3 regions of the Bradyrhizobium sp. 27S5 genome follow, and region 2 is predicted to be linked to each of the others. Evidence: predicted binding sites of a transcription regulator. Region 2 holds the regulator's gene; each other region holds the start of a gene.

Region 1 (6,065 bases), 460 kb from region 2:
CGGCTTCGCGCCGAACTGGACCGCCGGTATCGAATACGACCACCTGTTCATGCAGGACAAAACCTACAACCTCACCACCCCGAATGGCGCGCTGTTCAGCACCATCCGCGACCGCCAGGACGTCGACCTCGTCACCGTCCGCGTGAACTACAAGTGGGGTGGCCCGGTCGTTGCGCGCTACTGATCGCACGCAGCGGATCTGATCCAGACGAAAGGCCGGCGTTGCGCCGGCCTTTTTGTTTGCGCGATCGATTCAAATACTGAGCCGGATACCGTCCGCGCGACGGTTGATTTCCATCGAGCCAGCCTCGTGCCAACTCTCCTATTGGTACGTGCGCACCTCGCGCGCTCGTTTTCCGTGCATTGTGGTTTCCTGGTTACACAACCTCCGCGATCTCTGTGTAGAAACATGTGATCGTCACGCAATGCTGTGACGCTCTCTTCGAATGTTTGAAGTGACCACAAGAAAATGGGCAAGAAAACGGGACTCGGACTTTGAAAATCAGGAATGTTTTGCTGGCATCGGCCGGCATGCTCGCACTGAGCGCTCTTGCACCCGCGATGGCCGCCGACATGGCTGCACGCGCCCCCTACGTGAAGGCTCCGCCGCCGGCCGCGATCTACAACTGGACCGGCTTCTACATCGGCGGCTTCGGTGGCTATGCCAGCGAGGATTCCGGCAATCCGAAGATGGAAGGCGGCTTCGCCGGCGGCACCATCGGCTACAACTGGCAGACCAGCAACATCGTGTACGGCCTCGAGGCCGACGGTGGCTGGGCTGACGTCAGTGCTTCCGCCACCGGATTCGGCATCACCGCGACGAGCAAGACCGACGCGCTCGGCACCGTGCGTGGCCGCCTCGGCTTCGCGACAAGGTGCTGTTCTACGGCACCGGCGGCTACGCCTGGATCGACAACAAGCTCACCCTTAGCGGCTTTGGCCTGACCACCTCGCAGAGCCACTTCCACTCCGGCTGGACCGTCGGCGCGGGCATCGAGGCCTTCATCGCTCCGCAGTGGTCGATCAAGGGCGAGTACCTGTATCGCAGCCTGAGCAGCGAGGACTATTTCGGCGTGCCCTCCGGCGACCTCAACCTGCATAGCGTCCAGTTCGGCGTGAACTATCACTTCGGCGGCCCGATCGTCGCCAAGTACTGAGTGAACGACAGACCGCAAGGTCTCGGAAAGGCCGGCCTCGCGCCGGCCTTTTTTGCGCCTGGGAACCAGCCCTGCTGACGGCTGCTGCCATCAGGCAAACTATCCGTTGATGGAGACGACTCAGCACTGGAAATCTGCCGCCGTTCTTCCTACGTTCCAGTCTTCTCACCCATCGGCGCAAGGTCCCGGCATCACCGGCGATGCGCGCCCAAAAGGCGCCCGATCATGCGCCCGGAATTGTCGCAATGGATGAAGTGCTCAAGGCGAAGCGCCAACAGAACGCCGGCTCCTCATCGCGCGCCATCACGATCCGCGGCGCGCGCGAACACAATCTGAAGAACATCGACGTCGAGATTCCGCGCGACAGACTGGTCGTGTTCACCGGTCTGTCCGGCTCCGGCAAGTCGTCGCTCGCATTCGACACCATCTATGCCGAGGGCCAGCGCCGCTACGTCGAGTCGCTGTCGGCCTATGCGCGCCAGTTCCTCGAGATGATGCAGAAGCCCGACGTCGACCAGATCGACGGCTTATCTCCTGCGATCTCGATCGAGCAGAAGACGACGTCGAAGAACCCGCGCTCCACCGTCGGCACCGTCACCGAGATCTACGACTACATGCGCCTGTTGTGGGCCCGCGTCGGCGTGCCCTATTCGCCGGCCACTGGGCTGCCGATCGAGAGCCAGATCGTCTCGCAGATGGTCGACCGCGTGCTGGCGCTCCCCGAGGGCACCCGCCTCTATCTGCTGGCGCCGGTCGTGCGCGGCCGCAAGGGCGAGTACAAGAAGGAGCTCGCCGAGTACCTCAAGAAGGGCTTTCAGCGCGTCAAGATCGACGGCACCTTCTACGAGCTGTCGGAGGCGCCCGCGCTCGACAAGAAATTCCCGCACGACATCGACGTCGTGGTCGACCGCATCGTGGTGCGCCCCGACCTTTCGCAGCGCCTCGCGGAAAGTTTTGAGACCGCGCTGAAGCTCGCCGAAGGCCTCGCCGTGATCGAATACGCCGACGCGCCGGCGGCGGCTGCGCAGGACGAGAAGAAAGAGGACAAGAAGAAGACCGCAAAGATCCACGACAAGAGCGGCCCCGAACGAATCCTGTTCTCGGAAAAATTCGCCTGTCCGGTTTCGGGCTTCACGATCCCCGAGATCGAGCCCAGACTCTTTTCGTTCAACAATCCCTATGGCGCGTGCCCGGCCTGCGGCGGCCTCGGCGTCGAACAGCATATCGACGAGGATCTCGTCATCCCCGACAAGGAGCTGACCTTGCGCAAGGGCGCGATCGCGCCCTGGGCGAAATCCTCCTCGCCCTATTACATCCAGACCCTGACCGCGCTCGGCAAGCACTACAAGTTCACGCTCGACACCAAGTGGAAGGACCTGCCCAAGAAGGTGCAGGCCGCGCTGCTGCACGGCTCCGGCGACGACGAGATCAAGTTCTCCTATGAGGATGGCGTCCGCTCCTACGACACCAAGAAGCCGTTCGAGGGCGTCATCACCAACATCAACCGCCGCTACCGCGAGACCGAGAGCGAGTGGGCGCGCGAGGAGCTCGGCAAGTATTTCTCCGACGTGCCCTGCGCCGGCTGCAACGGCTACCGGCTGAAGCCGGAGGCGCTGTGCGTCAAGATCGGGGCTAAGCACATCGGCGAGATCTCGGAGCTCTCAGTCAGGCGCGCCGGCGAATGGTTCGAGACGGTGCCGGCGGCACTCAACGCGCAGCAGAACGAAATCGCCGCGCGTATCCTCAAGGAGATCCGCGAGCGCCTGACCTTCCTGCTCGACGTCGGCCTGAACTACCTGACGCTGTCGCGCTCCTCCGGCACGCTGTCGGGCGGCGAGAGCCAGCGCATCCGCCTGGCGTCGCAGATCGGCTCGGGACTGACTGGCGTGCTCTACGTGCTGGACGAACCCTCGATCGGCCTGCACCAGCGCGACAATGCCCGCCTGCTCGACACGTTGAAGCGGCTGCGCGACCTCGGCAACACGGTCGTCGTGGTCGAGCATGACGAGGACGCGATCCGCCTCGCCGATTATGTGCTCGACATCGGCCCCGGCGCCGGCATGCATGGCGGCCACATCGTGGCCGAAGGCACGCCCGACCAGATCATGCGCAACCCGAAATCGCTGACCGGCAAATACCTGACCGGCGAGCTGTCGGTTGCGATCCCGGACCGGCGGCCGCCGAACCACCGGCGCACCATCAAGGTGATCAACGCCCGCGGCAACAATCTGAAGAACGTCTCGGCCGAGATCCCGCTCGGCCTGTTCACCTGTGTCACCGGCGTCTCCGGCGGCGGCAAGTCGACATTGCTGATCGACACGCTGTACCGCGCGATCGCCCGCAAGCTCAACAACGCCAGCGAAGGCGCCGCACCGCACGACCGTATCGAGGGCCTCGAGCACATCGACAAGATCATCGACATCGATCAGTCGCCGATCGGCCGCACGCCGCGCTCGAACCCCGCGACCTATACCGGCGCCTTCACGCCGATCCGCGAATGGTTCGCCGGCCTGCCGGAGGCGAAGGCGCGCGGCTACGAGCCCGGGCGCTTCTCCTTCAACGTCAAGGGCGGCCGCTGCGAGGCCTGCCAGGGCGACGGCGTCATCAAGATCGAGATGCACTTCCTGCCCGACGTCTACGTCACCTGCGACACCTGCAAGGGCAAGCGCTACAACCGCGAGACCCTGGAGGTGCTGTTCAAGGGCAAGAGCATCGCCGACGTGCTCGACATGACGGTCGAGGAAGCCGCCGAATTCTTCAAGGCGGTGCCGCGCGTGCGCGAGACCTTCCAGACCCTGCACCGCGTCGGCCTCGACTACATCCATGTCGGCCAGCAGGCCACCACGCTGTCCGGCGGCGAAGCCCAGCGCGTCAAGCTGGCAAAGGAGCTGTCAAAGCGCGCCACCGGCCGCACGCTCTACATCCTGGACGAGCCGACCACCGGCCTGCACTTCCACGATGTGGCAAAGCTGCTCGAGGTGCTGCACGAGCTGGTCGCCCAGGGCAACACGGTCGTCGTGATCGAGCACAATCTCGAGGTCATCAAGACCGCCGACTGGGTGATCGACCTCGGCCCCGAAGGCGGCGACGGCGGCGGCGAGATCGTCGCCTGGGGCCCGCCGGAGGACATCGTCAAGGCGCCGAGGAGCTACACCGGCAAATTCCTGGCACCGGTGCTGAAGAAGGCGAACAGCAAGCCGAGGAAGAGCAGCGCGAGCGAGGCGGCGGAGTAGTTTGGGGATCCCTGACGTCCCCGACGCGTCAATACACTTCTGACTGGTCTTTCAATGGGTGTTGACTGGTTCCGAAGGCAATCTTGGTCGCAAGAAGATCAGACCGAATTTTGGCACCGCTTGCGCAAAGCGCGAGAACAAAATCGGCCGCAGTATGTCTTTATCCAAGGCTTCACGCTATTGGAGACAGGCCCTCAATACTACGCCAGCGCGATAGAGCTTTTCGACTACGTGATCGATCGTTACTCAGATTCGATCAGATTCGTACAAGCGCTCTCCGCAAAAGCCGACTGTCTTGCCGCGTCGGGGGACATTGAGGGCGCCCTCGCGTACTATGAACGCGCGATCCAGACGATGCGCATCAAGCCAAATAATCAGACATGGGCATGGCTTGATTTTGTGTGGATCGTCGCGACAAACGAACTCTCGAACTACTACGAGACGGCCCTCGCGATACTTGATGAGTTCGGAAGTCAACCACCATTGTTTCCAGTTACTGCGTTCCGCTTCTACGGCAGCCGCGCCCTCATTCAGAGTGCTTGCGGACTGACCGACTCGGCCAGGAACGCCGCACGCACGGCTCTTGCTGCCGCGGACAAAGAGGTATCCGGACTGCGGTATCATCCGAAGCTCGGCGTCATAGGGTCAAGTTACCGCGACATCAGGGAACGACTTGCCGCGATCGTATAGCAAGCAAGTAGATGGGGTAACGGGCCGGCCGCCCGCTCGCTACGGCGCGATTTGGAAGCGCGCTCGCGAGCGGCCTGTTGGTTGGAAGGCGGTCGTCCCTCAAACTGATGGTGTCAATAAACGGAGTCGGGCAAGCCCGCTCCAAGCATCATTAAGGGACGACCATGTACCACTATGCAGGAATCGACGTGTCTTTGGAATGCTCGAGCGTCTGCCTTGTCGATGGGACAGGTAAGATTTTGCGCGAGGCGAGGGTTGCGAGTGAGCCGGAGGCCTTGATCACCTGGTTGCGGTCGCTGGGGTTGGTGCTGGAACGGATCGGGCTGGAGGCTGGTCCGCTGTCGCAATGGCTCTACGCAGCGATGCGGGATGCGGGCCTGGCAGTCGAACTGTTGGAGACGCGGCACGTCCGCGATGCCTTCAAGGCGATGCCGGTGAAGTCGGACCGCAACGATGCCCGCGGGATCGCGCAACTGATGCGGCTGGGCTGGTTCCGGCCGGTGCACTGCAAGTCGATCGAAGCGCAGGAGACGCGGGCGGTTCTGACGGCACGCAAGCTGCTGCAGTCCAAGCTGCGCGACATCGAGAACAGCCTGCGCGGCGTGCTCCGCGGCTTCGGTCTGAAGGTCGGCACGACCACCGAGCGCACGTTCGCCGAACGCATCCGGGAGCTCGTAGCGGGCCATCCCGGACTTGAGATCGTGGCACAGGCGCTGCTCGAAGCCCACGCCGTGCTGCGGCGCGAGTTCAATGGCCTGGATAAGCACACCCAAAAGCTCGCCAGGTCGCACCCTCAAGCCCGCCTCCTGATGACGACACCGTCCGTCGGCCCGATCGTGGCGCTTACCTACGCCGCGGCGGTCGACGACCCGAAGCGCTTCCGGTCCTCGAAGGCGACGGGAGCGCATTTTGGCCTCACCCCGAAGAAGTACCAATCGGGCGAAACCGACTATACCGGCCGCATCAGCAAGATCGGCGATGCCTC
Region 2 (6,065 bases):
CGCGGGGACGTGGCCGCCGCGTGCGGCTGCGCCCGTCGGCGGCTATGTCCCGGCGCGCGCCAGCATCTGGCAGCCTTTCATCGAGACGTTGCAGCAATGGGCGCGCGCGGAGGCGGGCGCCGGCCGGCTTTTGCCATGGGTGCCGGTGGCGTTCGGCACCGGCATCGCCTTCTATTTCGCGGCCGAGCACGAGCCGGTGCTGTCGGTCGCGGCCGGCGTCGCAATTGCGCTCTGCCTGCTGGCGCTGTTGCTGCGGCGGCGCCGCGTGTTTCCCGCCATCGTGATGCTGGCTGCGGTCGCGGCGGGCTTTGCGACAGCGACGTGGAAGACGGCGCGAATTGGCCACACGGTGCTGGCGCGGCCGATGTTCTCGGTGGCGCTGACCGGCTTCGTCGAGACGCGCGACATCCGCGAGAAGACCGATCGCTTCGTGCTGCGCGTGGTCTCGATGGAGAGCCCGCGCGACATGACGAAGCTCGAGCGCGTCAGGCTCTCGGTGAAGAAGGGCACCGCGCCCGATGTCGGCAGCTTCGTCGAATTGAAGGCGCGGCTGATGCCGCCGCTCGGGCCGCAGCGTCCGGGCTCCTATGATTTCGGCCGCGACCTCTATTTCCAGAGCATCGGCGCCTCCGGCTTCGTGATGGGCGCGGTCAAGACCAGGGAACCACCGGCAGCCGGCGGCTTGGCGCTGCGCTATGCCGCCTTCATGCAGGGCCTGCGTGACGCCATCGACGCGCGCATCCGCACCACGCTCGACGGCGATCAGCGCGCGATCGCAACCGCGCTGCTGACCGGCCGGCGCGACGCGATCTCGACGCCGGTCAACGATGCGATGTTCATCTCGGGGCTCGGCCATGTGCTGTCGATCTCCGGCTACCACATGGCCGTGGTCGCGGGCGTGGTGTTCTTCGCGGTGCGCGCGCTGCTCGCGCTGTTTCCTGCGCTGACGGCGGGGCATCCGATCAAGAAATGGGCCGCGGCGGCCGCGCTCGTCGCCGCGGCGTTCTATCTCTTGCTGTCGGGGGCGGAGGTCGCAACGCAGCGATCGTTCTTCATGACGGCCGTGGTGCTGATCGCGGTGATGGTCGACCGCCGCGCGATCACCTTCCGCACGCTGGCGGTGGCGGCGCTGATCGTGCTCGCGATCGCGCCGGAGGCGCTGGTGCATCCGAGCTTCCAGATGTCGTTTGCCGCGACGCTCGGGCTGGTGGCGCTGGTGCAGATCGGGCTGCCGAACCTGTTGGCCTCGCCCGACCATTCGGCGACCGCGCGGGTTGCGTTGTGGGGCGGCCGTGAGCTCACGATGCTGATGCTGGCCTCGCTGGTGGCGGGGCTGGCGACGACACCCTACGCCGCGTTCCATTTCCATCGCGTGACGCCCTACGGGCTGCTCGCCAACCTCGCGGCGATGCCGGTGGTGTCGGCGATCGTTATGCCGGCGGGCCTGCTCGGCCTCCTCGCCATGCCGTTCGGCTTTGATGGCGTGTTCTGGGCGATCATGGGCTTTGGCATCGACTGGATGATTTTGGTGACGCAATGGGTCGCCGCGCTGCCTGGCGCGGTCGGGCGGATGGCGGCGTTCGGCATCGGGCCGCTGATCGTCGCAAGCGCGGGCATCATCCTGCTTGGGCTGTTGCGCACGCCGCTGCGCTGGTCCGGCGCGGTGCTGCTGGTGGTGGCCACAGTCTGGGCGCTGAGGGCCCCTCTGCCGGACGTGCTGATTTCTGCCGACGGCCGCAACGTCGCGGTGCGCGGCGGCGACGGGCGGCTGCATCTGATGCATAGCGCGAAGGATGCATTCCTGGTCAAGGAATGGCTGGCGGCGGATGCCGATGCGCGGACCGCCGTCGATGCGTCGCTCGGCGAGGGCGTCTCCTGCGATCCGAGCGGCTGCGTCACCCAGGGCCCGGGCGGCGCCTTCGTCGCGCTGGCGATGCGGCCGGAGGCGCTGGCCGACGATTGCGAGCGGGCGGCGCTGATCGTCACCGCGCGGCCGGCGCCGCAGGGTTGCGCGGCCTCGGTGATCGATGCCGAGCGGCTGCGGAGCCACGGTGCGCTGGTGCTGCGGCGGACCAGCGCCGGCTACGCCATTGACGCGGTGAAGCCCGGCGGCATCGACCGGCCGTGGTCGCCGGCGGTTCCCGGTGACGGTGAGAGCGAGACGGTCCTCCGCACACCCGCCGCCGCGCCGCGGCGCGCAGTCGATGCGACCCCGGCCGAGACCGACCTGCAGGGCGACGACTAGAGTTTTGGTTCTGATTTAATCAGAACCAAAACTCTAGTTTCTTGTTTTCACGCGTTTTCTTCACGCGAACCGGTGTCCACTTCGCTCGAAAACGCTTCAGCCGTTGCCGGGCGAGGGGCCGGTCGGCAGCTCGAACAGGCCGAGATGGTACTCGTCGGAATCGGGGCCGGCGTCGGGCTTCTTGACCAGGGTGAAGACGGCCTCGGGAAACTGCTCCCAGACCTTGAGATCATCGGCCGTCACTGTCAGCCAGCCGAACCGGAACATGTAGCGGCCCGGCTCGGTGACGCGTCCAGCCTTTTGCCATGTGACCTTGTCGACCACTGCGCAGGTTTCCGTGAGTGCACGTCCTCCGTACGCGATGATGCGCCAAGGCGCTCGCCGACGCAAATCTCCTGCTGCGCCCCGGAAGCGGAAATCCGGGGTCGCTCGAAATCGCCTAAGGTCATCCGCCGCCGAATGGCTCATTCCGCGGCGACGATGCGCTCAACCCAAAAACAGCGACGCGAATGCGGAGGGCCGCCGCTCCACAACCTTCGGCTTGTGCTCGACCGGCGGATGCAGTGCCGGCAATTGCAGCACGCTGACGCGCTGTCCCTCGACGAGCTGGGTCACCAGAACGTGGCTGCCGTCGGGGAATTCGACCGCGTCATGATGGCGATCGGGCACGTCGGGCTCGACTTCGTTGAACACGCCGACGCGGAAATTCATCGTCTTGGTCCAGATCCAGCGGCTGTCGTAGCGAACGTTCTCGGCGAAAGCGAGCTCGGTGCCCGGCAGCATGCAGACCGCGACAGTGGGATCGTTCTCCGAAGCAAAGCCGCGGGTCGACGTGCCGCGGAAAGTCGTGGTGATCAGCGTCTCTCCGACAATGGCGGGGCGCGATGCCACGGCGTGCAGACTATAGTCACACATCGGATGGCTCCTCTTTTCGAGGTAGCGACCCGTGCCTCTCCTTGAGGCGCAGGCCTCTACCAGAGTGGACGATAGCAAACGAGTGTCTGCTCGTTTCTGGGCGATTGTACGACTGGCCGTCGAACGCCTCAATCACAAACGCGCTACACTGCGCGAGAGGTATCAGGGCGCATCCTAGGTGGTCCGCACGTCGCACTATCTTCCAAGGAACGATCCGATCTGTTGCTCGTTCCCGGATCGGGATGACTTTTCTTCGAATCGTCATCCCGCTCCATATGTCTGTTCGAGCATGATCTTTTCGGAAAACCGCTCCGCACTTTTCCGGATCATGCTCCGCCGCCGTCAGTATTTGCGATACAGCCCGATCAGCTTGCCCTGGATGCGGACCCGGTTCGGCGGCAGGATGCGCACTTCATAGGCAGTGTTGGCCGGCTCGAGCGCGATCGATGCACCGCGGCGGCGGAAGCGCTTCAGGGTGGCTTCCTCCTCGTCGATCAGCGCCACCACGATGTCGCCGGTGTTGGCGACGTCGTTGCGCTGGATCAGCGCCATGTCGCCGTCGAGGATGCCGGCGTCGACCATGGAATCGCCGCGCACTTCCAGCGCATAGTGCTCGCCGGAGCCGAGCATGTCGGGCGGCACGCTGATGGTGTGGCTGCGGGTCTGCAGCGCCTCGATCGGCGTACCGGCCGCGATCCGGCCCATCACGGGGACGGCGACCGGACGGTTGCCGTCGTCCTCGGCGATCGGCGGCGTGCTGCTGCGCTTGCCGAGGGTGCCTTCGATGACGCTCGGCGTGAAGCCGCGGCGGCCATTGCCGCCGCCGGCCGACAGTTCGGGCAGCTTGATGACCTCGATGGCGCGGGCGCGGTTGGGCAGGCGGCGGATGAAGCCGCGCTCCTCCAGCGCAGTGATCAGGCGGTGGATACCGGACTTCGAGCGCAGGTCGAGCGCATCCTTCATCTCGTCGAAGGAGGGCGGCACGCCGGCCTCCTTCAGACGTTCATTGATGAAACGCAGAAGTTCGAACTGTTTGCGCGTGAGCATCTCGAGCATTCCCCCGGTTGATAGCGTCGTTCGATTCCGAGACTCTTCAGGTGGGGCCTTTCAGACGGGGCCTGATCTCGGGAGCGCAATGCTCCCTGGCGGCTTCCCGATTGTAGACACCAGTACTCGAAACAAATCATGAACGGACACTATATGTTCGATATGTGTTCCGCAACCACTTAATTTCCGGTGAACGCATCAGGCGGCGCGCAATCGGCAGCCCGCGAAAACCTCAGTCGGGCAGTGTGAGGATCTCGCATTCGCTGCCCTTGGCGGCGCCGGGCGCAAACGGCGGACGTACCAGAAGTGCCCGCGCCGCAGCGAGATTCCCGAGCAGCGAACTATCCTGCTGCATCACCGGCGTGGCGATCAGCGCGCCGTCCTGGCGCTCCTCGAGACGCGCGCGCAGATAGTCCTCGCGCTGGTCGTTGGCGGCGAGGTCGCGGCCGAGCAGGGCGGTCGTGCGGACATGATGGATCGTGTTCCGGCCGCTCAAAGCCCGAATCAACGGCACCAGAAACAGGAAGGCGCAGACATAGGACGACACCGGATTGCCGGGCAGGCCGATCACCCGCATGGCCCCGAGCCGGCCGTGCATCATCGGCTTGCCGGGCCGCATCGCGATCCGCCAGAACGCCATCGCGACGCCCTCTGCCTCCAGCGACTGCTTGACCAGATCGTGGTCGCCGACCGAGGCGCCGCCGGTCGTAATCAGGATGTCGGCGCCGGCCTCCCGCGCCCGGCGGATACCGGCCGTGGTCGCGGCCACCGTGTCGGCGGCCACCCCGAGATCGACGGTCTCGGCGCCTTCGGCGCGCGCCAGCGCACGCAGCGCATAGCCGTTGGAATAGACGATCTGGCCGGGGCCGGGCTGGGAGCCCGGCATCACCAGTTCGTCGCCGGTGGCGAGCACCGCGACCTTCGGGCGGCGGCGCACCGCGAGTTCCGGATAATTCATGGCGGCCGCGAGCGAGAGCGCGCGGTCGGACAGGCGGCTGCCGCCGTTGAGCAGCAGGTCGCCCTCACGGAAGTCGACGCCGGCCGGGCGGATGTGCCGTCCCGGGCTCGCTGCCTCGGTGATCGAGATGTGGTCGCCATCGACCCGGGTGTCTTCCTGGATGATGACGGCATCGGCGCCATGGGGGATGACGCCGCCGGTGAAGATCCGCACCGCTTCGCCGGCACTGAGCGTCCGCTCGAACGGCCGGCCGGCGGCGACTTCGCCGATCACCTTGAGCCGGGACTTGAGATCAGCCGCATCGGCGGCGCGCACCGCGTAGCCGTCCATGGCCGACATCGGCTCCGGCGGCTGGGTGCGGCGCGCCGCGAGGTCGTGCGCCAGCGTGCGATGGTAGGCGGCATCGAGCGCGACCATCTCCCCCGGCAGCGGTTCGGCACCGGCAAGAATGGCGGACAGGGCATCGGCAACCGGCATCAGGGCCACGCGCAAAACTCCTCAAGGCAAATGGTCAAATACCAAGTGCGGTCAGCGCCCTTGCCACGTCATCCGTCGATGTCACGTGGATGGCTTGAAGGCCGCGCGCCCGCGCACCTTCGATATTGGCAGCCAGATCGTCGAAGAACAGGATCCGCGACGCCGGCACGCCGATCGCTTCTATCACATGATCGTAGGCCGCGGCGTCGGGTTTGCGAAGGCCGATGCTCGAGGACAGGAACACGGTCCGGAAGTGGCTGAGCAGCTCGGCATAGGCGACCGAGAAATGCGCGACATGGGCCGGGTTGGTGTTCGAGAAGGCGTAGAGCGGCATTCGTCTGGCGGCGGCCGCGAGCAGGGGGGCGATGCCCGGCATCTCGCCGGTGAAGATCGAATTCCAGCCCTCGAGGAATTGCGCGTCGG
Region 3 (6,065 bases), on a different replicon from region 2:
CGAATGCACCACGAAAGTCACCTTGGCCTGCGCATTCCCGCTCTTGTCACGCCATTCCTGCAGCCAGCCCGGAACGAGGGCCGCAAGCTTCCTTGCGGACACGCGGTTGCTTCGCCGCCAGTCGTAGGGAAATTCCCGATAGTTCTCGTTCCGAGTCAGCTTCATGTCGCCGACGAGCTTCTCGGCCAGGATCGAATAACCCTCGAGCTTCCAGAGACCAGGGATCAACTGCACGTCGGAGATCAATCCCGTCGCCTTGATCCCGTCTCCCAAATCCTCCCGTTCGTCGTCGGGGCCCTTGAGCTGAAGCAGATCCAGCGCACCACCCGCGACGACGCGCCACGCCGCGCCCAGCGAATACCCCCAGATCGCCTTGCCGTCCCTCTCGAGAACGGAGCCGATGAGACCGGGGATGACGACGACGAGATCGGGGAAAACGGCGGGCAAGGGCGTTCCTCGGATCGGTTGACGGAAATGGGTTCATATTGCGTGAGCGCTCGGGGCAATCGATCGCTGGAAGCGCTTGTCATCGTACGATACCGAACCGCCGATGTCACTTGGCGGCGTCGCGCCATGCGATCAAACTTTCGCCTATGTACGCGCGGTCGTGACCTCCTCCAGCTCGTCGATGTAGCGCTTCGCGGTCTGCGACCAACGCGCGTGATCGGATGCTTCGCGTTTCGTGCGTTCATACTGCTGATTGTGATCGGCGAGCTCGCGGAGCCGCCTCGCCATTCCCAGCACTTCGTCGTCCGTCGGTGCGGCGCTTGCCTGGATGTACGCGGCGAGCGTCGCCAGCCCCTCGATCGCGAGCGGCACGCCGTCCGGATTGAAACCATCGGTAGCGCCTCGAAGCTCCGCCAATGCCGATCGCCATCCGACGACCGCCTTCTTCTGCGCCTCTCCCCCTATTTGGCGATGCACCAGCGCGTCGGCCAACAGATGGAGACGCTCTGGAATCTGGTCAAGCCACCGGTCCACGATCGGCATCGCGACCTGCGTCGGAGATCTCGCTATCGTGCGCGCGTCGGCTGCGATCGTCGTTATCCGCCCCGGTTCGAAGCGGGTCTCACCGCAGATCTCGTTCTGCAGCAAGCGAAGCTCGGCGATGTTGATCGGCCACCATCTCGCGAATTCCTGCGCCCTGTAGAAGGCGATCGCGTCGACGACGGTGCGAGTACCGTCGTTGCGGCGGCGGAATTCCACCAGGCAGAACGATGCAAACTCCTCGCGCGTTAGATCCTGATTGAAGTCGCGGAACGGATCGACGAGAATCGCAAGCGCGCGTGTGCTTTCCTTCATCCGCAAGAGATCGATGATGCGCCTGATCTGGTCGATCTTTCCCCCGTATCGACGCAACCTGGCACCATGAACGTACGGGATTCGGTGCTCCAGTTGGGAGCGATCGCGCTGCCACCAGCCAACGAGATCGCGCAGCCAGACGTCACGAGGGTCGCCCTGCCCGCTCGGCATAGGATAGTCGGTTGGTAGCGGCAGTTCGTCGTTCCGCGTCCAAGGCATATCGAGATGGATGATCAACGTCGCGCGCTTCGCATCGTTCGAGGCCGCCGCGCATGCCCGCGCATAGACTTCGTCGAGATCGGATCCCTCGATCACGATAGGCGCATTGGGGACGACAAGGACCGGAGCGCCGGAACGCTCGTTCTGGATCCAGAGCCGGCGGCGGATGGCCTGTCCCGGATGCCAGTCGGATCCGGAACGGGGCAACGGCAGGGGCTGCACGGAAATCTCCGGAACGTGCGGAAGCCCGCCGACATCGACGAGACGCATCGCGTCCTGTTCGCTGCCCTGCGCGAACGTCGCCCCGGAAATCACGAGGATCCGCTGGGCCTCCTCGCCGTCAGCCCCATAGACGTGATCGTAGTAGACCGCGTGCTCGTGCTTGTGACCGTGGATGACCGCGTCGATGCCGCCGGCACGCAGCATCGCACGCACGTGCTCGAGGTTCGAGATGTCGGCGAACGCCTTCAGTTCCTCGCGAAGCGAGGGCGTGCGCAGATGATGGTGCATCACGGCGACGCGAAGTTGCCGTCCGCCCGGCGGCTTCGCGGTATCGGCCATCAACCGACGTAGCACGTCCAGTTGCTCGTCGGAGACGCGCGCCATATCGAAGCGCGCGAGGCTCTCGAGTTGGCGGGCGATCCGGGCGGCCTCGTCGGGATTGCCCGGGGCCATCGTCTCGGGGATGCGGTCCCAGACGTTCCGCAACGGCTCCGGCAAGACCGCCGCGACGTGCGACCAGTTGCTGGTGTTGATGGGGAAGATCGCCCAACTGAGATCCGGAGCGACCAGCCGGTGCCGTTCCGGGTGTTCGATTGGCGAATCTTTATCGATCCCGTCCAGCCACGGCACGATGCAGCCGGCATCCCGCCATACCTTGTTGAAGGCGGCGTACCGCCCAGGATCGCTCGGCAGAGAACCCTGAGGCACGTCATGATTTCCCGGGGTGGCGACGATCTTGCCAGGCACGATCCCGAAGGGACCTAACTTGTTCAGAATGACCTCGAGCACCAGTTCGTGGCCGCCGGGATCGCCCTTGTTCTGCGCGTCTCCAGAAAAGATGACGCCGTCGAGCGGAAGCTTTTCCTTCTCCAGCCACTCGGCGAAGCGGGAAAACAGGTGGACAAGCGCTGCTTCGCGCGTGCCGCCCAGCAGCCCCGGGACCTCGACCTTGATATCGTCGCGCGCGTGCGGCACGCCCTTGGCGGAGACGTGGGCGTCGGTCAGATGAAGGAATAGGGTGCGATCTGGCATGGTCTTATCTATAACCTAAGACTCGACGACCACAACCGGACGGCGATCACGAAATTCGGGATTGCCCGATCGTTCCGGGGGCCCCCATCCACATCCGCCGAGGCCCATCGGATCACAGATAGGACGCTCGGTATGATCGATGGAACGACGCTGCTTCGCTCGCAGCATTCCCTGTTCGACGCCGAACCGATCGGCCTCGACGAATATCAGCAGTTCACCGCCCGGACCGACCGGAACGCCAGAGCCGGGGCGGAAGGAATCGGATTCGTGCTGCTCGGCCTATTCGGCGAGGTCGGAGGGCTCCTCAGCGCCCTGAAGAAAAAGCAAAGGGACAGGGATGCATTCGTCGCCTATCACGACGAGGTGCTGGAGGAACTCGGCGACACGCTTTGGTATTTCGCCAACGCCGCGTTGCGGGCCGAAATATCGCTTTCCGCGATCGCCCAGCGGCTGCCCGCGTCTTTGGACAACTGGGACTACGCCGGCAGGTCGGGCGCCACGACTTTCGCCGATCTGCAGCAAGCCGGGCGAGACTTCGAGGGGCCGATCGCGACGGACTCCGTCGAGCTTCGCTTGCTGTCGCTCGCCGGCCGTGTCGGGCGTCTGCTCGAAGACTGGAGCACGGGCCGCATAGGAAATAATCGCGACGTGCTTTCGGCCGATTTGGTCGAGATCTTCCGGGCACTGCTCGTCGCCGCCGATGGCGCGGAGGTCAGCCTCGAGGAGGCCGCGCGCCGAAACGTCGAGAAGGCCTTCGGACGCTGGCCCGATCGGCCGGATTGGGGAAACCTGTTCGACGCCAACTACCCGATGGAGGAACAGCTTCCCCGACGCGCCACGTTCGTGTTCACCGAGAGGCAAGTCGACGGGCGGGACTACGTCGTACAGCAGCTCAACGGCGTGAACATCGGCAGCCACCTCACCGACAACCGCCTCGAGCCCGACGACTACCGTTTTCACGACGTCTTCCATCTCGCCTTCGCTGCCGTTCTCGGCTGGTCGCCGACGCTGCGAAGCCTGTTGAAGCTCAAGCGAAAGAGCAACCCAGAGGTAGACGAGAACGAGGACGGCGCGCGCGCCAGCATCATCGAGGAAGGCATCTCGACCTGGATATTCAATCACGGCGTGCGCAACAAGGATTTCCGGAACGCCGACAGCCTCGACTACGGCCTACTCAAGGCCGTCCGTGAACTCGTCCGTGGATACGAAGTGGAAAACCGCCCGCTTTGGCAATGGGAACGTGCAATCCTCGAGGGGTTCAGGATATTCAGAGAGCTGCGGCAACATCGCGGCGGCGCGGTGACGATCGATCTGAATGAACGAACCATCACTTTCGAGCCCCTGAAATGACGGCGACGACAGCACCTACCACTAAAGAATCGTTCGTCGAGACGCTGGCCGGACTGCGTTTCGATTCGGTCTTCAATCCGTACGCCGATGCCTGCCTCGACTTCGACGAGACCGACGCGCCGGCGATCAGGCGGCGCAACCTCGCCATCGTACTCGATGCGGCTCTCAAACACGGCGTAGATTCCGTCTGGATCGCGCGAGATCTCGGTTATCGCGGCGGTCGACGCACCGGCCTCGCGCTCACCGACGAGATGCACCTGGCGGCGCATGCGAAGCTCCTCGGCAGCCGCAAGCTCAAGCGATCGACCAAGGGACCCGCGATGGCGGAGCGCACGGCGAGAGTGATCTGGCACGCGCTCGATACGATCGGCAAACCCGTTTTCCTTTGGAACGTCTTTCCCCTCCATCCTCATGCGGAGGGTGACCCGATGACAAACCGATGTCACAGCCGCGCCGAGCGGGAAGCGTGTCGGCCGCTCCTCATGTGGTTGCTGGAGAACCTGCGTCCGCGCTCGGTGCTGGCAATCGGCCGGGATGCGCAGCTCGCGCTGGCAGATCTCGACATTCAGGCTCTACAGGTTCGGCATCCCAGCTACGGCGGTCAGTCCGAATTTTTGGAGAGCGTCTTCGCACACTACGGCGTGGCACCGTCGCCCGAAGAGCACACGGGCCAGCTTTTCTGACTTCAAGCATCTTCCAGTTCGTCCGCGAGCAGCGCTGCGCATTCCGAATGGAGCCGGTGCACTTCCCCGCGAGGCGTCGTGCTCTTGCCTTTGTCCACCTGCGCATGCGTCGACAGGATCGAAAGCGAACCGACCGCAACACCGACGCGTTCGGCAACGTACTGCATCAGGCGGCCAAGACCGATGAGATTGCCGAGCAGCTTCTCGGTATAAAAATGATTGCGATACACGGCGGTGAGCAGAAGACGCTGCTCGCCGTCCAGCTTGAAGCTCAGGTAGCTGAGACATTGGCCTCCGCGAGGCCGGCCTTCAGCATCCTTAACCGGATTGTAGATGGGCAGCTCGTAGATGTTGCGGAACGGCCGGCCGCCGTCCACGTTGCGCTTCATCTTCAGGATCAACCGCTCGAGCAGGTTGTCGACGTCGTCGACCACCGGATAGGCGATCATGCGCTCGAAGTATCGGCCCCAATCCTGCGGCGATCGCTTCAGTCGCGGGAACACCTTCTTGAGATAGATGTCGTAGAACGCAGGCGCACCGTGGTCCTCGTAGAGCGACTGCGGAAAGATGGTGTTGGCGACGGTCCGCACCGGAAATCCGGTCTCGGTGTTCTCTGTCAGGAACCCGTCCACCAACTCGATAGCTTCCCGATCGGCATCGCTCTCCGTCACAGGGTCTTCGACGTCGATCAAGACGTTGTGGGCCTCGTGTCCGGCATTGGCCTCAACAGCCTGCGACGCCGCCAACCACGCTTCGACGCACCTAGGCCGCGAGATTCTTTCCAGGAACATGCACTTCCTCCTCCAAAACCACCGTGCGCCTCAGTCGTGGCGCCAGAAAATCCTCGGACAACCAGCCGTAGCCGTCGATGCCCCACTCGTCGCCCCAACTGTTTCTGATCAAGATCGCGCGCTTGCCGCCGATGCGGGCATGACCGACGGCGATCACCGCGTGAGCCCGCGCCGGATCCGGCGTCTCGCCGGGCCGCTCGTGGACCACGCCATTGCGGTCCGGCTCGTAGAACGCATCGGAAAGAAACAGCAGGACCACCGCCGGCAAGCCGGCATCCAGCTGGGCGACGACCCCGCCCAGTTTGTCTGACTTCGCTTCACCGTTGCGCCTGAACACCGAAAGTCCGGATGGCGGGCCGTAGTCGCCCAGATCGGCCGGCAGATCGTCGAGATACGGCCAATCGGTCTCGATCGGCTGGCCGTCGAGCCGCAGCGTGGTCAGCACCGAACTCAATAGCGCCGGCCT

Evidence for each region. The regulator LexA, encoded in region 2, represses DNA repair genes until DNA is damaged. The targets are predictions, from matches to a motif close to TGTTCNNNNTGTGTTCNG.
Region 1: a site for LexA is predicted at 1,299-1,316, ahead of uvrA (excinuclease ABC subunit UvrA). Genes of this name have one in related genera too.
Region 3: a site for LexA is predicted at 2,884-2,901, ahead of WDM24_RS43355 (nucleoside triphosphate pyrophosphohydrolase family protein). Genes of this name have one in related genera too.

The regions. Positions count from the first base shown of each region.
Region 1 is NZ_CP147714.1:4,242,117-4,248,181, reverse strand. Features, by position in the region: gene WDM24_RS19620 (outer membrane protein) at 1-184, shown strand, start outside; partial or broken gene WDM24_RS19615 (outer membrane protein) at 502-1,157, shown strand; gene uvrA (excinuclease ABC subunit UvrA) at 1,403-4,390, shown strand; gene WDM24_RS19605 (tetratricopeptide repeat protein) at 4,445-5,080, shown strand; gene WDM24_RS19600 (IS110 family transposase) at 5,245-6,065, shown strand, end outside.
Region 2 is NZ_CP147714.1:4,702,662-4,708,726, reverse strand. Features, by position in the region: gene WDM24_RS22040 (ComEC/Rec2 family competence protein) at 1-2,245, shown strand, start outside; gene WDM24_RS22035 (hypothetical protein) at 2,342-2,569, opposite strand; gene WDM24_RS22030 (hypothetical protein) at 2,732-3,160, opposite strand; gene lexA (transcriptional repressor LexA) at 3,503-4,207, opposite strand; gene glp (gephyrin-like molybdotransferase Glp) at 4,440-5,651, opposite strand; gene WDM24_RS22015 (HAD family hydrolase) at 5,677-6,065, opposite strand, start outside.
Region 3 is NZ_CP147715.1:92,577-98,641, reverse strand. Features, by position in the region: gene WDM24_RS43365 (esterase/lipase family protein) at 1-447, opposite strand, end outside; gene WDM24_RS43360 (metallophosphoesterase) at 592-2,775, opposite strand; gene WDM24_RS43355 (nucleoside triphosphate pyrophosphohydrolase family protein) at 2,908-4,125, shown strand; gene WDM24_RS43350 (uracil-DNA glycosylase) at 4,122-4,808, shown strand; gene WDM24_RS43345 (hypothetical protein) at 4,811-5,599, opposite strand; gene WDM24_RS43340 (C1 family peptidase) at 5,571-6,065, opposite strand, start outside.